Regions from separate parts of the Ewingella sp. S1.OA.A_B6 genome, predicted to be linked through region 3. Evidence: predicted binding sites of a transcription regulator. Region 3 holds the regulator's gene; each other region holds the start of a gene.

Evidence for each region. Region 3 encodes CRP, which controls carbon source genes, mostly activating them, when cyclic AMP is high. Its sites were predicted from a motif close to ATGTGANNNNNNTCACAT; they were not measured.
Region 1: ACMV8I_RS10365 (YjcB family protein) is a predicted target of CRP. The motif match lies at 4,269-4,286, and genes of this name have one in related genera.
Region 2: ACMV8I_RS15345 (YfcZ/YiiS family protein) is a predicted target of CRP. The motif match lies at 3,783-3,800, and genes of this name have one in related genera.

The regions. Positions count from the first base shown of each region.
Region 1 covers NZ_JBLJFK010000003.1:123,168-129,244, forward strand. The annotation lists gene malP (maltodextrin phosphorylase) at 1-1,105, opposite strand, end outside; gene malT (HTH-type transcriptional regulator MalT) at 1,400-4,123, shown strand; gene ACMV8I_RS10365 (YjcB family protein) at 4,385-4,669, shown strand; gene bglX (beta-glucosidase BglX) at 4,940-6,077, shown strand, end outside.
Region 2 covers NZ_JBLJFK010000008.1:90,500-96,576, forward strand. The annotation lists gene fadJ (fatty acid oxidation complex subunit alpha FadJ) at 1-1,852, opposite strand, end outside; gene fadI (acetyl-CoA C-acyltransferase FadI) at 1,849-3,162, opposite strand; gene ACMV8I_RS15345 (YfcZ/YiiS family protein) at 3,323-3,655, opposite strand; gene fadL (long-chain fatty acid transporter FadL) at 4,072-5,349, shown strand; gene mlaA (phospholipid-binding lipoprotein MlaA) at 5,444-6,077, opposite strand, start outside.
Region 3 covers NZ_JBLJFK010000009.1:12,088-18,164, reverse strand. The annotation lists gene argD (bifunctional acetylornithine/succinyldiaminopimelate transaminase) at 1-1,108, shown strand, start outside; gene crp (cAMP-activated global transcriptional regulator CRP) at 1,171-1,803, opposite strand; gene ACMV8I_RS15740 (OsmC family protein) at 2,165-2,572, shown strand; gene ACMV8I_RS15735 (phosphoribulokinase) at 2,613-3,482, opposite strand; gene ACMV8I_RS15730 (YheU family protein) at 3,628-3,876, opposite strand; gene ACMV8I_RS15725 (hydrolase) at 3,890-4,864, opposite strand; gene ACMV8I_RS15720 (LysE family translocator) at 4,963-5,565, shown strand; gene ACMV8I_RS15715 (ABC transporter ATP-binding protein) at 5,624-6,077, opposite strand, start outside.

The sequences.
Region 1 (6,077 bases), on a different contig from region 3:
GGCTGCGAACCAGTTTCTCATCCCAGCACTCCAGCGCCTCAGGCATCAGCGTGTGGTTAGTGTAAGCGAAGGTTTTACGGGTAATGGCCCAGGCGGCGTCCCATGTCAGCTGATGTTCATCGAGCAGAATGCGCAGCAGTTCCGGGATGGCGATAGTCGGATGGGTATCATTAAGCTGGATCACTTCAAAGTCAGGCAAATCTTCAATCCTGCGGCCGAGGAAGTGATGGCGGCGTAAGATGTCGCGCACCGAGCAGGCACACTGGAAATACTGCTGCATCAGTCGCAGGCGCTTGCCTTGCTGATGATTATCATTCGGATAAAGTACCTTGGTCAGTTTGGCGGCATCAATGCCCTTTTGTTCGGCCTTCAGGAACTGCCCGTCATTGAACAGGGTCAGATCGAACGGGTGGATATCCGTCGCCTGCCACAGGCGCAGCGGCTGGGTGACACCATTACGATAGCCAACGACCGGCAGATCCCAGGCTTCGCCGCGCAGACTGAACGCAGGTTGCCACCGTTCAACGCCAGCACTGTCTTTCGCCAATTTCCCGCCGAAGGAAACATCCACCGCCAGACGGCTGTTGTGGCTAAACCACGGATAACTTTCGCGATGCCAATCATCCGGGGCTTCCTGCTGTTTACCTTCGTCGAATGACTGACGGAATAAACCGTACTGATAATTGAGGCCGTAACCTGTGGCAGGCTGCCCAACCGTCGCCATTGAATCAAGGAAACACGCAGCCAGACGGCCCAGGCCGCCGTTCCCCAGCGCAGGATCGGTCTCCTGTTCCAGCACATCGGCCAGTTCAGCGCCCTGCTCAGACAGTACGTCACGCACCGTGTCGTACCAGCCGAGGTTAATTAAGTTGTTGGCCGTCAGCCGGCCAATTAAAAATTCCATCGAAATGTAATTTACGTGACGCTGATCCTGTTTCTGTTTTTCCACCACCGGCCTCGCGGCCAGCTGTTCAGACAGTGCCCCACTGACCGCCTGCCACCACTGGTGCGGTGTCATATCCTGTGCGCTTTGCAGACCAAACCCTTGCCACTGGCGGGTCAGGGCATCCTGAAACTGCATTTTTTCTAATGTGAATTGCGACATAATTCCTCTCTGAACAGATAATTCTTGCAGACGTTAACGATATGCTGAAGGTAAGCCTGTTGAGAGGCATCATCCCGCGAGGGATGAGAGAGGGGAGGAGATAAAGGGCGTAGTACAGACGGGATTAATTCGTGTAAAAACAACCACTGAAACTGTGACTCAGAGCAACTTAACGAAACGTGAAAGTGTAACAATCTTGCAATATCTCTCGCATTGGCAGACCTTATGAACATTATTACACGCTGTAAAATAAATATACTTTCTTCTGGTTTACCATCATAAGAATCGAAAACTATGCTGATCCCTTCGAAACTGAGCCGTCCGGTGCGGCTGCAAAACACGGTGGTACGCGATCGTCTGTTGGCAAAACTGGCCTCTGCGCAAAATTACCGTCTGGTCCTGGTCGCCTGCCCCGCCGGCTACGGGAAAACCACGCTGATCGCCCACTGGGCAGCAGGCAAAAGCGATCTCGGTTGGTATTCGCTGGATGAAAGTGACAATCAGCCGGAACGTTTCGCCAGCTATCTGGTGGCCGCCATTCAGCAGGCTACCGGGGGGCACTGTCTCAAAAGCGAAGTACTTAGCCAGAAACGTCAGTACGCCAGCCTGTCAGCGCTGTTTGCCCAGTTGTTTGTCGAACTGTCCGACTGGCACCGCCCGCTGCTGCTGGTAATTGATGATTATCATCTGATTTCCAATGATGCCATTCACGAAAGCATGCGTTTCTTCCTGCGCCATCAGCCGGAAAATGTCACCTTGATGGTTCTGTCACGCACCCTGCCACAGCTGGGTATCGCTAATTTGCGTGTACGTGATCAACTGCTGGAGCTGAATGCATCACAGCTGGCCTTCAACCATGTTGAAGCTCAGCAATTCTTTGACTGCCGTCTGGCAGAGCCGATTGAGCAGGCTGACAGCAGCCGTCTATGTGACGACGTCGCCGGATGGGCCACGGCGCTGCAGCTGATTGCGCTGTCAGCGCGCCAGTCAAGCGCATCCACCGCCTCGGCCCAGCAATCGGCCAAAAAACTGGCCGGCCTGAATGCCAGCCATCTGTCGGAATACCTGGTGGATGAAGTGCTGGACCACGTCGATGCCCCCACCCGTAACTTCCTGCTGCGCTGCTCGCTGCTGCGGTCAATGAATGATTCTCTGATCGTCAAACTGACCGGAGAAGATAACGGCCAACAACGGCTGGAAGAACTTGAGCGTCAGGGGCTGTTTATTCACCGCATGGATGACAGCGGTGAGTGGTTCAACTTTCACCCGCTGTTCGCCACTTTCCTGCGCCAGCGCTGCCAGTGGGAACTGTCGGCCGAGCTGCCAGCGATCCACTGCTCTGCGGCGGAAGGCTGGCTGGCGCTGGGTTTCCCGGCTGAAGCAATTCACCATGCGCTGGGTGCCGAAAATACCAATTTACTGCGCGACATTCTGCTGCAACATGCCTGGCCACTGTTCAATCAGAGCGAGCTGGCACTGCTGGAAGAATGCCTGAATGCGCTGCCGTATGAGCGATTGATTGAGAACCCTAAACTCGCCCTGTTGCAGGCCTGGCTGGCGCAAAGTCAGCACCGTTACGGTGAAGTAGAAATGCTGCTGGAACGGGCTGAAAACGAAATGCAGCGCGAAAAAATCGAGATGGATAAAACCCTCAGCGCCGAGTTCGACGCACTGCGGGCGCAGGTGGCAATTAATGACGGTAAGCAGGATGAAGCGGAAAAACTGGCCGTCCACGCGTTGCGCTACCTGCCCAACTCCAGCTTCTACAGTCGCATTGTCGCCACCTCGGTCACCGGTGAAATTCAGCACTGCAAAGGCGACTTAAGCCGTGCACTACCGCTGATGCAACAAACGGAACAGATCGCTCGCCGCCACGAAGCCTATCACTACGCGCTGTGGGCACTGCTGCAACAGAGCGAAATCCTGATTGCTCAGGGTTTTTTACAGGCCGCCTATGAAACGCAGGACAAGGCGTTTGAACTGGTGCGCGAGCAGCACCTTGAGCAACTGCCAATGCATGAGTTTCTGCTGCGTCTGCGCTCGCAGCTCCTATGGTCATGGGCACGCCTTGACGACGCCGAAAACGCCGCCCGCGAGGGCCTCGAAGTCTTGGCTAACTTTCAACCTCAGCAGCAATTGCAATGTCTGGCGATGCTGGCCAAATGCTCGCTGGCGCGCGGCCATCTCGACAATGCGCACAGCTATTTGCAGCGTTGCGAAACTCTGCTGCAAAGCGGGCAATACCATACCGACTGGCTGACTAATGCCGATAAACCGCGGGTGATTTACTGGCAGATGGTCGGCGATAAAACCTCGGCGCGCAGCTGGCTGAATCAGACGTCCAAGCCGGGCATGGCGGATAATCACTTCCTGCAAGGCCAGTGGCGCAACATAGCCCGCGTGCAGATCCTGCTAGAGCAGTTCGACGAAGCCGAAGTGGTCATTGATGAACTTAATACCAACGCCCGTCAGTTGAAGCTGGTCAGCGACCTCAATCGCAACCTGATCCTCTGCAACATGCTCTACTGGCATACTGGCCGTAAGAACGAAGCCCAGCGCGTACTGATTGAAGCGCTTGAGCTCTCTAACCGCACCGGATTTGTCAGCCATTTCGTCATTGAAGGCGAGATGATGGCGCAGCAGTTGCGTCAGCTGATTCAGCTCAACTTATTGCCGGATATGGAACAGCGCCGGGCGCAGAAAATCCTGCGCGATATAAACCAGCATCACCGGCACAAATTTGCCCATTTCGACGAAGGCTTTGTGAATAAATTGCTTACCCATCCCCAGGTCCCGGAGCTTATCCGCACCAGCCCACTGACCCAGCGCGAGTGGCAGGTACTGGGACTGATTTACTCCGGTTACAGCAATGATCAGATTGCCGGTGAGCTGACGGTAGCCTCGACCACCATCAAAACTCACATCCGCAATTTGTATCAAAAACTGGGCGTTACCCACCGCCAGGATGCGGTTTCTCAGGCGCAACATCTGTTGCAGGTGATGGGTTATGGTGCCTGACACGCTCCTCAACCCTGTCAGTTCGACATAAAAAAACCGCCATGATTTTTTGGCGGTTTTTTTATGTCTTCAGCTAGCCGAAACAAGCCTGACGATAATTTTTCCGCTGCTAAACTTTTTGATCTTCCAAACCTCGCCCATTATAATGTGACGAAGATCACATTTTATGTTTGCACCGCCTTGCGCCTCCTGCGTGTTTTGTCCTTCCGGGCAGCCAGCGTGGTGCAATTCAGGCAGCGACGCTAAGAAGGAAGACGTTAGATGGGCACGTTAGCCGCTGGTTTCATGATGATGCGCTGGGAATTACTCAGTGCATTTCTGATGTTTTGCACCAGCCAGTTGAATATCGTTTGTCGCCAGTCCAGCCGTAACGCTATGGCATTCATTTTCAGCGGTGTCGGTCTGGTCATCACCTGCTTCTTCGTCATGGGTCTGATGGGCATCACCTATGACGCCGACGCTGTTGCACATTTCTGGGCCGTGACCCAGGACGTCTTTATAGACACCATGAGTAAAACCCCGACCGATATGCCCTTCTATTATTAATTCAGCCCGTGGCGTGCAATCCTAAAAATTGGAAACTGCGCGCTTCCTCAAAAGAGTTTTTGTACATCAACTTTCAATTCAGCGTAGATTGCGAGGTGCAACGCCTCGCTCTGCGCAAATTGTTTTTTATAAAAGTATTCATTGCTTATAAGCGAAGTGACGTATTAGATTCTCACGCTATAATTTTCTTAGAATGATCATTATCTTGTTTGCTTTCTTGCTGCTGATTTTCGCCCTACGGCAGTACGATTTTTGTCTGAAGGATACTCAATGAATACGCATCACCTGATTGGCGCGCTCGTGTTAATGGCAGGTTCCACCTCGTTGTTTGCAGAACAAACGGCGGGTATTCCACAAGATCAGCTGAAAGAGCGCGAAGCGTTTATCTCCCATCTGATGAAACAGATGACGCTGGATGAAAAAATCGGCCAACTCAATTTAGTCAGCGTGGGGCCTGACTATAAGAAAGAAGCCATCATGGCCGATATCCGCGCCGATAAAGTCGGCGGTATGTTCAACACGGTGACCAAACCCGACATCCGTCGCATGCAGGATCAAGTACAACATAGCCGTCTGAAAATTCCTCTATTCTATGCGTATGACGTCGTTCACGGTCAGCGTACGATTTTCCCGATCAGCCTCGGATTGGCAGCCAGCTGGGACATGAATGCCGTGGCCACCAGCGCGCGGATATCCGCTGAAGAAACCGCTGCCGATGGCCTCAACATGACCTTCTCACCCATGGTCGACGTCACCCGCGATCCGCGCTGGGGTCGGGTTTCTGAAGGCTTCGGCGAAGATACTTACCTGACATCCCGTCTCGCCCATGAAATGGTCTCTGCTTATCAGGGCAATGACCCGTCCGCGCCAAATGCGGTGATGGCGAACGTCAAGCACTTCGCACTCTATGGTGCCGTCGAAGGCGGCCGTGAATACAATACTGTCGACATGAGCCTGACCCGCATGTTCAACGACTACCTGCCCCCCTACAAAGCCGCGTTGGACGCCGGCGCCGGCGGTGTGATGGTGGCATTGAACTCGATAAATGGCATTCCGGCCACCTCCAACCCGTGGTTATTACAGCAGATCTTACGCGACCAGTGGAAATTCAAAGGCCTGACCGTCAGCGACCACGGCGCGATTGGTGGCCTGGTGATGCATGGCGTCGCACAGGATGATCGCCAGGCGGCGGCTATGGCGCTGAAGTCGGGTGTCGATATGGACATGGCCGACAACATGTACGGCAAGTATCTGAAAGGCCTGGTCGCCGACAAAATTGTTACCGAGAAAGAGATCGACCGCTCAGTCCGTAATGTATTGACCGCAAAATGGGACATGGGGCTGTTCGCTGACCCGTACCGTCATTTAGGTCCGGCTTCCAGTGATCCGGTGGATACCAATGCTGAAA
Region 2 (6,077 bases), on a different contig from region 3:
TAGGCGTCACATTCAACAAGCGATAGATGGCCGGATCGGCTTGTTTTCTCTTCTGTCGACCTTTTGGCGCGTAAAGATAGAACCCTTTGCCGTTTTTACGGCCCTTGCGGTCATCTTTAAGCACCGCATCTAGCGCGGGTGGCGCAGCAAAACGCGGCCCCAGGGATTCAACCAGAATGGGGATGATTTTAGTGCCGACGTCGATCCCAACTTCATCCAACAGCTGTAACGGTCCCACCGGGAAGCCAAAGTTCATCAACGCGCTGTCGATATGTTCAACAGGCTCGCCTTCGAGTAAACAGCGCGTCGCTTCGTTAATGTAAGGAGCAAGAATACGATTAACGTAGAACCCGGCGCTATCACCGACCACAATGGCGGTTTTTCCCTGTTTTTTCGCCAATGCCACCGTGGTGGAAATAGTCTGTTCACTGGTTCCGGCATGAGGGATCACCTCAACCAGCGGCATTTTATCAACCGGGCTGAAAAAGTGCAGACCAATGACCTGTTCAGGTCTGGCTGCGTTGGCTGCAATCGCATGTATCGGCAAAGAAGAGGTGTTCGAAGCGAAAATAGTGTGCCGGGACGCATAATGCTCACTCTCTGCAACCATCTGTTGTTTCAGCGACAGATCTTCAAATACCGCCTCAATCACCAGATCAACCCGCTCAAACCCACTGAAGTCAGTAGTACCCGAGATAAGCATCATCTGCCGTTGCTGTTCGCTACGTTTCAGCCGCCCGCGACGTACCCGTTTCTCCAGCAGATCCCAGCTGTATTTCAGTGCATGACGGATCCCTTCCTGGTTAATGTCTTTTATACGCACCGGCAAGCCTGCACGCGTGGCGGTTACATTGGCGATCCCCCCGCCCATCAGGCCTCCGCCGAGAATACCAATGCGCTTCAATGGCAACGGTTCTGCATCGGCACCGCGCTCTTTTTTCAATGCAGTGGAGGCAAAGAACAGACCGCGAAGTGCTGCCGATTGTGGTGTCATCACCAGTTCGCCAAACGCCGTTGCCTCGGCCTGATATCCACTGGCGCGGCCGTGATCCAGCCCGTTACTCACCACGTCGATAATTTTTTCCGTCGCCGGGTAGTTACCCTGCGTTTTGGCCCGGGTCTGTTTACGGACGAAGTGGAACAGCAGGGCTTTGCCCAGAGGGCCGCCCACCAGACGTGCCTGCCACGGCAGCGGAGCGCGGGGTTGGCGCCCAAGAGCCACACGTTCCAGCGCAGTTTGTAGCAATATCGCCTGCGGAACAGCATCGTCCACCAGGCCCATTTTCTGTGCCTGCTTCGCACGAATACTGCGACCCGTCAGCATCATATCCAGCGCTTTGGGCGCACCAATCAACCGGGGAAGCCGTTGTGTTCCACCCGACCCCGGCAGCAAGCCAAGCTGCACTTCCGGCAGCCCAAGCTGGGTTTTGTCATCCAGTGAACAGATGCGAGCGTGGCAGGCCAATGCCAGTTCCAGCCCGCCCCCCAGACAGGCACCATGAATAGCGGCCACCACCGGCACTGAAAACGCCGAAATATGGGACATGACCGACTGGCCTTTTTGCGCCAGACTGCTGGCCTCTGCCGCTGTTTTGCAACCGCCAATCATGCTGATATCAGCGCCAGCAATAAAAGAGTCAACTTTGCCAGAAATAAGCACTAACCCTTTCAGCTGCGGGTATTGCTGAGCTTTTTGCAAAATAGCGCAGATTTGCTCAACAAATTCAGCTTTTAAGGTGTTTACCTTTTCACCGGGAACATCAATAGTGATTATCCCCACATGCTGGTCGGTAAATGCCAGCGTAAAGGCTGAAGCCTTGGCTGTTTCAACAGTAATAATCTCGTCACTCATTCTGCTGCCTCCAGGATCATGGCTGCGCCCAACCCGCCTGCCGCACAGGCCGTGGTCAACCCGAAACGCCCGCCACGACGGCGAAGTTCATGCAACGTCTGCGTTATCATTCGTGCGCCCGTAGCGGCAAAGGGATGTCCGTAGGCCAGTGAACCCCCAAGAACGTTGAACTTATCCCAATCGATTTCACCGATGGCCTGCGGACGACCTAGTTTTTCCCGGGCAAATGACTCGCTGGCAAACATTTTAATGTTTGCCAGCGTTTGTGCGGCAAAAGCTTCGTGCATGTCAATTAAGTCCATATCGGCAAGTGTCAGCCCCGCGCGGTCAAGGGCCAGCGGTGTGGCATACGCAGGGCCGAGCAACATATCTTCCCAAACGTCGATGGCAGCAAAAGCAAAACTTTTCAGGTAACCCAGCGGTCGCAGGCCCAGTTCACGCGCCCGTGATTCGCTCATCATCAGCACGGCAGCGGCACCGTCCGTCAAAGGCGTGCTGGTCGCTGCCGTGACTGTGCCGTGGCGACGGTCGAAAGCCGGACGCAGCCTGGCATACTGGGCCAGTTCGGAATCCATGCGAATATTGTTGTCTTTTTGCAGTACCTCGCGGTACGGCGGAACCTGCGCGGTCATCACCTGCGCATTGAGATAACCATTTTCCCAGGCCAGTGCCGCCAGTGAATGCGAACGGTGTGCCAGTTCGTCCTGCTGCTGACGGGTGATGCCGTGAGATTTCGCCATTTGCTCGGCGGTATCCCCCATCCGCAGCCCGGTTGAATATTCGGCAACCGCTGGCGGTACCGGCAGCAGGTCACGGAACTTCAGTTTACTGAACAATGCCAGGCGCTGTGACAACGTACGGGCTTTACTGACGTCCACCAGCGTGCGGGCCAGACGCTTACTCACGCCAATCGGTAGCACCGATGAGGAGTCTGCGCCGCCGGCAATGCCCACACCGATAGTCCCACTGAGAATACTTTCGGCCACGTTTGCCACCGCCTGAAAACTGGTGGCGCAGGCCCGTGACACGCTGTAAGCATCCGTAGAAACACTCATGCCCGTTCCCAGTACGATTTCGCGCGCAATATTAGGGGCTTCGGGCATCTGCACCACCTGACCAAATACCAGCTGATCGATGATTTTCGGGTCGATACCGCTTTTTGCCAACAGCTCACTCACCACCATTTTGCCTAAATCGACCGCCGGAATGCCATGAAAGGCCGTAGCTTGTTTGGCGAAAGGCGTACGCAAACCGTCGACGATCGCAATACGATCGCCTTCGCGCGTCACCAGCGGGATAACCTTGTTCATAGTGGCTCCAGATTAAGAGGTCAGACCTGATAGTTTAGTTTTAACCATATGTTTACATTTGGCAAAGTCTAACGTGATGAAGTGGGAGCGGCAGCAAAAAAAAACCGCGACCAGCAAAGGTTACGGTTTTGGAAAAAGTGCGTTAAGTACAAAGGATGAATCAGCGCAGTCCGAGCTGGAAGATCATGGTCTCGGCCTGGCAAGAGAAAGCGAAGTCAATATTCAGCGCCACGCCACCGGCGACTTTTTCCAGGCGGCTTTCAATCACGCAAGGCTCAGATTCTACGCTGCGGGCTTTTTCGGTCAGGCTGTGCAGCATTTTCTTAGCCTCTGCTTCGTTTTCAAATACGCGGCTATAGCTGGCGGTACAATCGGTATTATCCATGATGGTGCCGACATCAACACAACAGCACGCTGCCGTTTCTTCCGCGCCACATTTGTTAATCGAATGCAGAGGCTTGGTGGATTTCGAAGACAGAGTTACGTCAGACATAATGTTCTCCCGGCACTGACCACAACGTTCGCGGACTGGCCCTGTTAGTCATTAAAAGGATATTTTCTGACTTCATTTTACGCCTGTCAGCCTTCCCCGCCTAGCACTTACTTTTTGTGTGACTTTTACGTGATCAATATCACATAAATAATAACGTTCGGTTAAACCGAACTCAATTAACCCTCTAAAAGGTTATTTAGTTCATCCCAAACTGTACGTTTTTTGTTAAGCGGGTCTAATTTTTAACATCAAATTGGAAATATTTGAGAAACATGATTGCAACATGTGTACAGGTCGGACCTATACTTCGGTCACTGGTCTGATTTGTCAGGCTGAGAACGAACCCTACAATTCTGCGCTCATTGTTACTTGATGTAACATTGTTTGATAAAAAACATAAAATCGAGGTTTTGGTCATGAACCAGAAAAACCTGTTTAAAAAATCTGTCCTGGCGGCTGCAGTGGCCATTGTTTCATCAAATGTGTATGCGGCCGGTTTTCAGTTAAATGAATACACAGCAGCTGGTCTTGGGCGTTCGTTTTCAGGTGAAGGTGCCATTGCAGACTCCGCAGCGTCCGGCAGCCGCAACCCAGCAACCATGACCATGTTCTCACGTCCCGCTTTCTCCATCGGCGCTGTTTATATTGACCCTGACGTTAGTATCAGCGGCAAATCGCCGGTGACAGGCAACAGTACCAGCGCTGATAACATCGCCCCAAATCAGTGGGTGCCGAATGTCCATTTCATTATGCCGTTGAACGATCAGTGGGCGATTGGCGCGTCAGCCACGTCCAACTATGGTCTGGCGACTGAGTTTAGTGATGATTACGCGGCCGGCCCGATTGGCGGTAAAACCGACCTGATGACCATCAACAACAATATCAGCGCGGCCTATCGTTTAAACCAGAACTTCAGCTTCGGTTTGGGTTTTGATGCAGTGTATGCCAAAGCAAAAATCAGCCGTACTGCCGGTGAATTAACCGCGCTTAAAACCCGCGGTCAGGTCCCTGCTGATACAGAGGCGGCTAATCTGAAAGGTGATGAGTGGGGCTACGGCTGGAACGCCGGTATCTTGTATGAAGTTGACGACAACAACCGTTATGGCTTCACCTATCGTTCTAAAATCGACATCGATTTTAGCGGCGATTACAAAAACTCGATACCTCGGCAACTAGGTGGTCTGGGTGGACAAACTATTCCCGGCGACCTGACTCTGAACCTGCCAGAAATGTGGGAAATTTCAGGGTATAACAAAGTGGCGCCAAAATGGGCGATTCACTACAGCATGGCCTACACCAGCTGGAGTGAATTCAAGGAGCTGAAAGCCACCGGTTCCAATGGACAGACTCTGTTCCAGAAAGAGGAAAACTACCACGATGCTTACCGTATTGCGTTGGGTACCACGTATTACTATGATGATAACTGGACCTTCCGCACCGGTATCGCCTTTGATGACAGCCCGGTTCCGCAAGATAACCGTACTATCTCTATTCCCGATCAGGACCGTTTCTGGATAAGCGCCGGTACCACTTATGCATTCAATAAAGATGCATCAGTCGATTTAGGTGTTTCTTACATGCATGGCCAGACCGTGAATATTAGCGAGAAAGTGGCTGATGGTGCGCCGAACTATGAGTTCCAGGCAAAAGGTACCGCCATGTTGTATGGCGCGAACTTTAACTACAGCTTCTAATCGTTCCGGTTGGGAGTCAGAGACGAAAAAAGCGCCGCGAGGCGCTTTTTTTTTGGCTCTCTACCGATAGAGGCTTAATCCTGACGGTCCGAAATTACTCAGAATCGATGCTGTCTAAATCGCCCTGAATCGCTGCGGCGTTCGGGTTCACTTGTGGTGTCAGCTGACCGCCTTTCGCCAGGAAATCGTGACGCTGGAAGTAGGCTTCGCGCACCATCAGATAAGGGTCTGAAGAGTTACGCAGTATTCCATCGGAATCTAACAGCTCGGCACGGGTTTCGATGCCTTGTAAGGCCCACTTACCGGCTGACATCCAGATGGTCAGGTAGCTCAGCATCGGATAAAGGGTATCGACAAAATCGCCCCCCTCATCACGAACGGTGAAGCTGCCGTAGCCCGGTAACTGAACATACGGGCCGTAACCGACGCCATAATGTCCCAGCGTACTGCCAAAACCTTGTGCTTCTTCGCGCGCCAGTTTCGGGTTTGCCATGGAGGCCACGTCAATCAGGCCGCCCATCCCCAATAAGGTATTCAGGAAGAAACGGTTGAAGTGGATCCCCGCACGGTAAGGATCCCCTTTCAGTAAGGAGTTAACCATACTGGCCGGTTCATCCAGGTTACTGAGGAAGTTACTGGTACCGTTACGCGCCGGCTGCGGCACGTAATCACGCCATGCCACGGCCACCGGACGCAGCACATACGGGTCCACGATGTTGTAGTTGAAA
Region 3 (6,077 bases):
CCAGCAGGGCAAAGAGTATGTCGATTTCGCCGGGGGTATTGCGGTGACGGCACTCGGTCATTGCCATCCTGCGCTGGTGAAAGCCTTGCATGAGCAGGGTGAAACTCTGTGGCATGTCAGTAACGTATTTACCAACGAACCCGCACTGCGATTGGCACAGAAGCTTATTGATGCCACCTTTGCCGATCGGGTGTTTTTTGCCAACTCAGGAGCAGAAGCCAACGAAGCCGCTTTCAAGCTGGCGCGCTATTATGCCTCGCACCGCCACAGCCCGTACAAAAGCAAAATCATTGCCTTCCATAATGCATTTCATGGCCGCACGTTGTTTACGGTTTCCGTGGGTGGCCAGCCTAAATATTCAGACGGCTTCGGCCCGAAACCGGCTGACATCGTGCATGTACCGTTCAACGATCTCGACGCGGTGAAAGCTGTCATTGATGATCACACCTGCGCCATTGTGGTTGAACCGGTCCAGGGCGAAGGCGGTGTTACGCCAGCCACTCAGGCATTCTTGCAAGGTTTGCGCGATTTGTGCGATGAGCATCAGGCTTTGCTGGTGTTTGACGAAGTGCAGAGCGGCATGGGACGTAGCGGTAAGCTGTTCAGCTACATGAATTACGGCGTTACCCCGGACATTCTGACCGCGGCCAAAGCGCTCGGCGGCGGTTTCCCGGTCAGCGCCATGTTGGCGACGGAAGACGTGGCCTCGGTGATGGAACCCGGCAAGCATGGCACCACCTACGGCGGAAACCCGTTAGCGTGTGCCGTCGCTGAAGCTGCGCTGGATATCATCAACACGCCAGAGGTTCTGGCTGGCATCGGCGAGCGCCGCGCGGCATTTATTCAGGCATTGGAAGCGATTAATCAGAAATACTGCGTATTCAAAGAATTCCGTGGTCAGGGGTTATTGATTGGTGCTGAGTTATCTGACGCCTATAAAAACCGCGCCAGTGAGTTCCATAAAGCCGCTGCCGACTGCGGCCTGATGATGTTGGTGGCAGGCCCTAACGTCATGCGGTTTGCGCCATCCCTGGTGATTGAGTTCGCAGACATCAGCGAGGGGATGAATCGCTTTGAGGAAGCCATTGGGAAAGTGTTGAGCGCTTGAGGTTTCCCTATTCTCCAATAAAAACGGCGCGACAGTTGCCTGTCGCGCCGTTTTTCAGGGAATCAACGGGTGCCGTAAACGACAATCGTTTTACCGTGAGCGGAGATCAAACTCTGATCTTCCAGCATCTTGAGGATACGGCCAACCGTCTCGCGTGAACAGCCGACGATTTGACCAATTTCCTGACGGGTTATTTTGATCTGCATACCATCCGGGTGGGTCATCGCATCCGGCTGTTTTGCCAGACTCAGCAAAGTTTGCGCGATACGGCCCGTCACGTCGAGGAAGGCGAGGTTACCCACTTTCTCCGAAGTCACTTGCAACCGAGTCGCCATCTGAGCAGAAAGACGCATCAGAATGTCTGGATTAACCTGAATTAACTGGCGGAATTTTTTATAAGAGATTTCAGCCACTTCGCAAGCAGATTTAGCACGAACCCATGCACTACGCTCCTGGCCTTCTTCGAAGAGTCCCAGCTCGCCGATGAAGTCACCTTGGTTCAGGTAGGAAAGTATCATCTCTTTGCCTTCTTCATCTTTAATCAGGACGGCAACCGACCCTTTCACGATGTAGTAGAGCGTTTCGGCTTTTTCACCTTGGTGAATCAGCGTACTTTTGGACGGATATTTATGTATATGACAGTGAGACAGGAACCATTCGAGAGTAGGGTCTGTTTGTGGCTTGCCGAGAACCATTAGTTATTATCCTCTGTTATTATCGCTGCCCAAAATCACAGGGCTCAGAGTTCCCTGTACGGCGTCTTAAAAATGCGCGCCCTTTTAGCATAAGAACTGTCCAGTAATGCTGCAAGCGGGAGTCGGAGTGTAACAGCGTTATAAATGTTGTTAACACCGTGGTTTCATATGAAAACCACAAACCCATCACCGCAATTTACTGAAAAGTATGTATCGGCTCTGTTTGTAGCACAGGTTTGAGCGAGTGTCTTCTGTTGTCTCGCTTCAGCATGATGGCGATCGGGTTACGTTGCTGGTTTTTTCCTAAAAGGGTAGTCTGAGAAGAATTCAGTTTAAATGAAAGCAGCGGGAGTAAGGCATTATGCAGGCACGCGTAAAGTGGGTAGAAGGGCTGACGTTTTTGGGTGAATCTGCGTCAGGTCACCAGGTTTTAATGGACGGTAACGCGGGCGATAAAGCCCCAAGCCCGATGGAGATGTTGCTGATGTCGATGGGCGGTTGCAGCGCCATCGACGTAGTGTCTATCTTGCAAAAGGGCCGCAACGATGTGCAGAACTGCGAAGTCAAACTGACGTCTGAACGCCGTGAGGAAGCACCGAGGCTGTTCACTCATATCAACCTGCACTTTATTGTCACCGGAAAAGAGTTGTCAGATAAAGTGGTTGAGCGCGCGGTGTCCTTGTCGGCTGAAAAATACTGTTCGGTATCTCTGATGCTGGGTAAAGCCGCCTCCATCACTCATAGCTTTGAAGTGGTTGAGCCGGAGTGAGTGACTAAATGCCGCAGTGCTTAGGCGTGCGGCATCTTCCTCACTTAATCTTCTTCCCTTCCATCAGGCGCTGCACCAGTGGTGCCATAATCAGCTCCATCGCCAGCCCCATTTTACCGCCCGGCACCACCAGCGTATTGATGTGCGAGATAAACGAACCTTGCAGCATCGCCAGCAGATAAGGAAAATCTATATCGTCCAGCCCGCGAAAGTGAATCACTACAAAGCTTTCATCCAGTGAAGGGATGGCCTTGGCAGCGAACGGGTTGGAGGTGTCTACCGTCGGTACGCGCTGGAAGTTGATGTGCGTGCGGGAGAACTGTGGGGTGATGTAGTTGATGTAGTCATCCATTGAACGCACCACTGAATCCATGACTGCTTCACGCGAATGGCCCCGTTCACCGGTGTCACGTACCAGTTTCTGGATCCACTCGAGGTTAACAATCGGCACCACGCCGACCAGCAAATCTACCTGAGAGGCGACATCGATTTTGTCGGTCACTACGCCGCCGTGCAGTCCTTCATAGAATAATACGTCGGTCGGTTCTTCCAGTGCCTCCCACGGCGTAAAGGTGCCCGGCACCTGATTATAAGGAACCGCTTCGTCATAAGTATGTAAGTATTTACGGGAACGGCCACTGCCATTTTCACCATACTCTTTGAAGCTTTGTTCCAGTAAACCAAAGTCATTGGCTTCCGGGCCGAAATAGCTGATGTGGCGGCCCAGATCACGAGCTTTACGGATTGCTGCGTCCATTTCCGGGCGGGTAAAGTGGTGAAAACTGTCGCCTTCCAGTTCAGCAGAGCGTAGGCCAAGCTGTTGGAATATCTTACGAAACGCCAGGCTAGTGGTGGTAGTGCCTGCACCGCTCGAACCGGTGACAGCAATCACGGGATGTTTGGCTGACATAGGGCTGATGACTCCATAGTAATGGTGACGCTACTGCGCCCAAAAGTCGTGACAAAATCGAGGCATAATTAATCTATTAACTAACATATTTATTCATTCGATTACAAATCAAACGCGGCTTGTCGCGTTGCTGTTTATCTTTGTTTCAGTTCCAGTCGTTCTGGCGTTCTTCCTCTCCCGCCCGGAATTGGCTGCGGGGCATGATGTTCAGTGTTTCGTGCAGTTCGGACCATACCAGCAGGATATCGCCACTTTTCAGCTGGCGGCGTACATCTTCCACTTTCTGCTCGAGTGAACGCTCCTGCTCGCCGTAGTCAGTACCTTCGCGCAGTACGAAAGCTTCAATCACGCTGGTTAGGATCTCAGTATCCAGTTCTTGCCAGGGAATAATCACAACTCAAATTCCTTTAATTCTTTAAATAGGGTGCTATCCAGGCCGGAATGCGCTGTTCCAGCCACATTTTCGGGTTACGCAGGTTACCGGAGACAAACCCGACATGGCCGCCGTGTTCGGTTAATTGATACTCGATGCCTGGCGGTAAATCAGCGAGAGAGGGGATGACTTCCGGGGTCATAAAGGGATCATCTTTGGCATGAATGATCAGCAGCGGAATGCGCACTTGCGCCAGCATAGGGAGTCCGCTGCAACGGCGGTAGTAATCCAGCGCATCGGCAAAACCGTGGGCCCTGGACGTGATGGCGTCGTCGAATTCACGAATGCGTCGCATCGATTTTAGTTGTTGTAGCGTGACTGGCAGCGTCCCCGGGTACTTCTCCAGTTTCCGCGAGGCATTTAGTTTAAGCTGATCCAACAGGTAGCGCTGATAAATACGCGATACACCGCGCTCCAGCCGGTCAGCGCAAGGTTCCAGCATCAGCGGTGCGGACACCACGACCGCTGCTTTGAGCGTGCAGTTTGTCCCTTCCTGCCCAAGATAGCAGGCTAACATGTTACCTCCGAGCGACACGCCGACCGCACCGGTTGGCACGGCGCCGTGAGTATCATTCAGCCAATTGAGAAAGAACCGTGCGTCTTCGGTTTCACCGGAGTGATAAATGCGTTGCATTTTGTTTGGCTCACCGCTACAACCGCGAAAATGCATCACTACACCGAGCCAACCCTGTTCGCGCCAGGCATGCAGCAGACCGTGAGCATAAGGGCTGTAGAAATTGCCCTCCAGACCATGGAATAGCACCATGCGCGGTTTATGCTCCGCCTGCGCCGGGTCTTCGCTCCAGGCTAAATCGATGAAATCTCCATCTGGGGTATCCAGCCGCTGCCAGTGCGGTTGCAGCATCATGTGCCGGCGTACCAGCCGCGGCAGCAGCGTTTGCAGATGCGGATTACTGGCTCCGCGCAGAGGGCGAAAGGATTCATGCATAAGATGAATAATTTTCTCGTCAGGGGCCTTGTGCGATCAATATCACACTGATAGCTTCAATCCTATCGCACATTCTTCGGGTCGGAGTACCCAAATAAATGGAACTTAGCTTATTTTTATCGATGCTCGGTTTTTTGTGGGTTGCTGCTATCACGCCGGGCCCGAACAATATGTTACTCACCACTTCTGGTGCTAATTTCGGTTTTCTCCGTTCTATCTGGTTGCTCGTCGGTATTATGCTCGGCATGCAAAGCATGGTGTTGCTGGTGGCATTTGGCGTAGGCAGTCTGATTACGGTCTACCCGGCGTTGCACCTATTTCTTAAAATTGCGGGTAGTTTGTACTTGTTGTGGCTCGCGTGGAAGATTGCCACCTCAGCGTATGAAAAGCTGGACGTCGGTGCTGCGCCGCCAAAACCGCTGCGCTGGTATCAGGGCTGGTTATTACAGTTTCTCAACCCCAAAGCCTGGCTGATGGGTCTTGGCGCGGTGGCCAGTTTTAGTCTGGCGGGCACGGGTTATAACCACTCCATCGCCGCCATAAGTTTGGGGGTGTTTATCGTCAATCTGATTTCCGGCATTATCTGGCTGGGATTCGGTACGGTGATTGGCCGCCTGTTGAGCAGTCGCCGTGCCTGGTATACTTTTAATGTGTCCATGGGCTTGTTAACCGCAGCCTGTGTATTACTCATTTGGCACTGATTTTTCAGATAAAAAAGGAGCCTTATGCGGCTCCTTCAGAACATCGATTTAAAAAACATCAACTCTCTACATCAAACGTTTTCGCTAACTCTTCCAGCTGTTCCTGGGCGTCGAGCCACGTCATTTCGGTGTCGTCGAGTGCGCCTCTGACCTTAATCTGCTGTTGCAGGCATTCAGTCAGTTCGGCTTTGCGGCTGATGTCGTAAAGGGCAGAGTCGGCCAGCTTTGCTTCAATGGCGGTCAGCTCTTTGGTCAGCTTCTCCATCCTGGATTCCAGCGTGGTGATCTGCTTACGCAGGGGCTGGGTTTGATTGCGAAAATCGGCCTCGCGGCGTTTCTGATCTTTACGCGACTGGGCACTGTTTATGCCGTCCTTTAACGGCGCTTCCTGCTGACTTTCCTGACGCTGAATATCCACCAGCCATTGCTGGTAATCCTCCAAATCGCCGTCGAATTGCTCCACTTTACCGCCGTGAACCAGATACAGGTCATCGGTGGTGGATCGCAGTAAG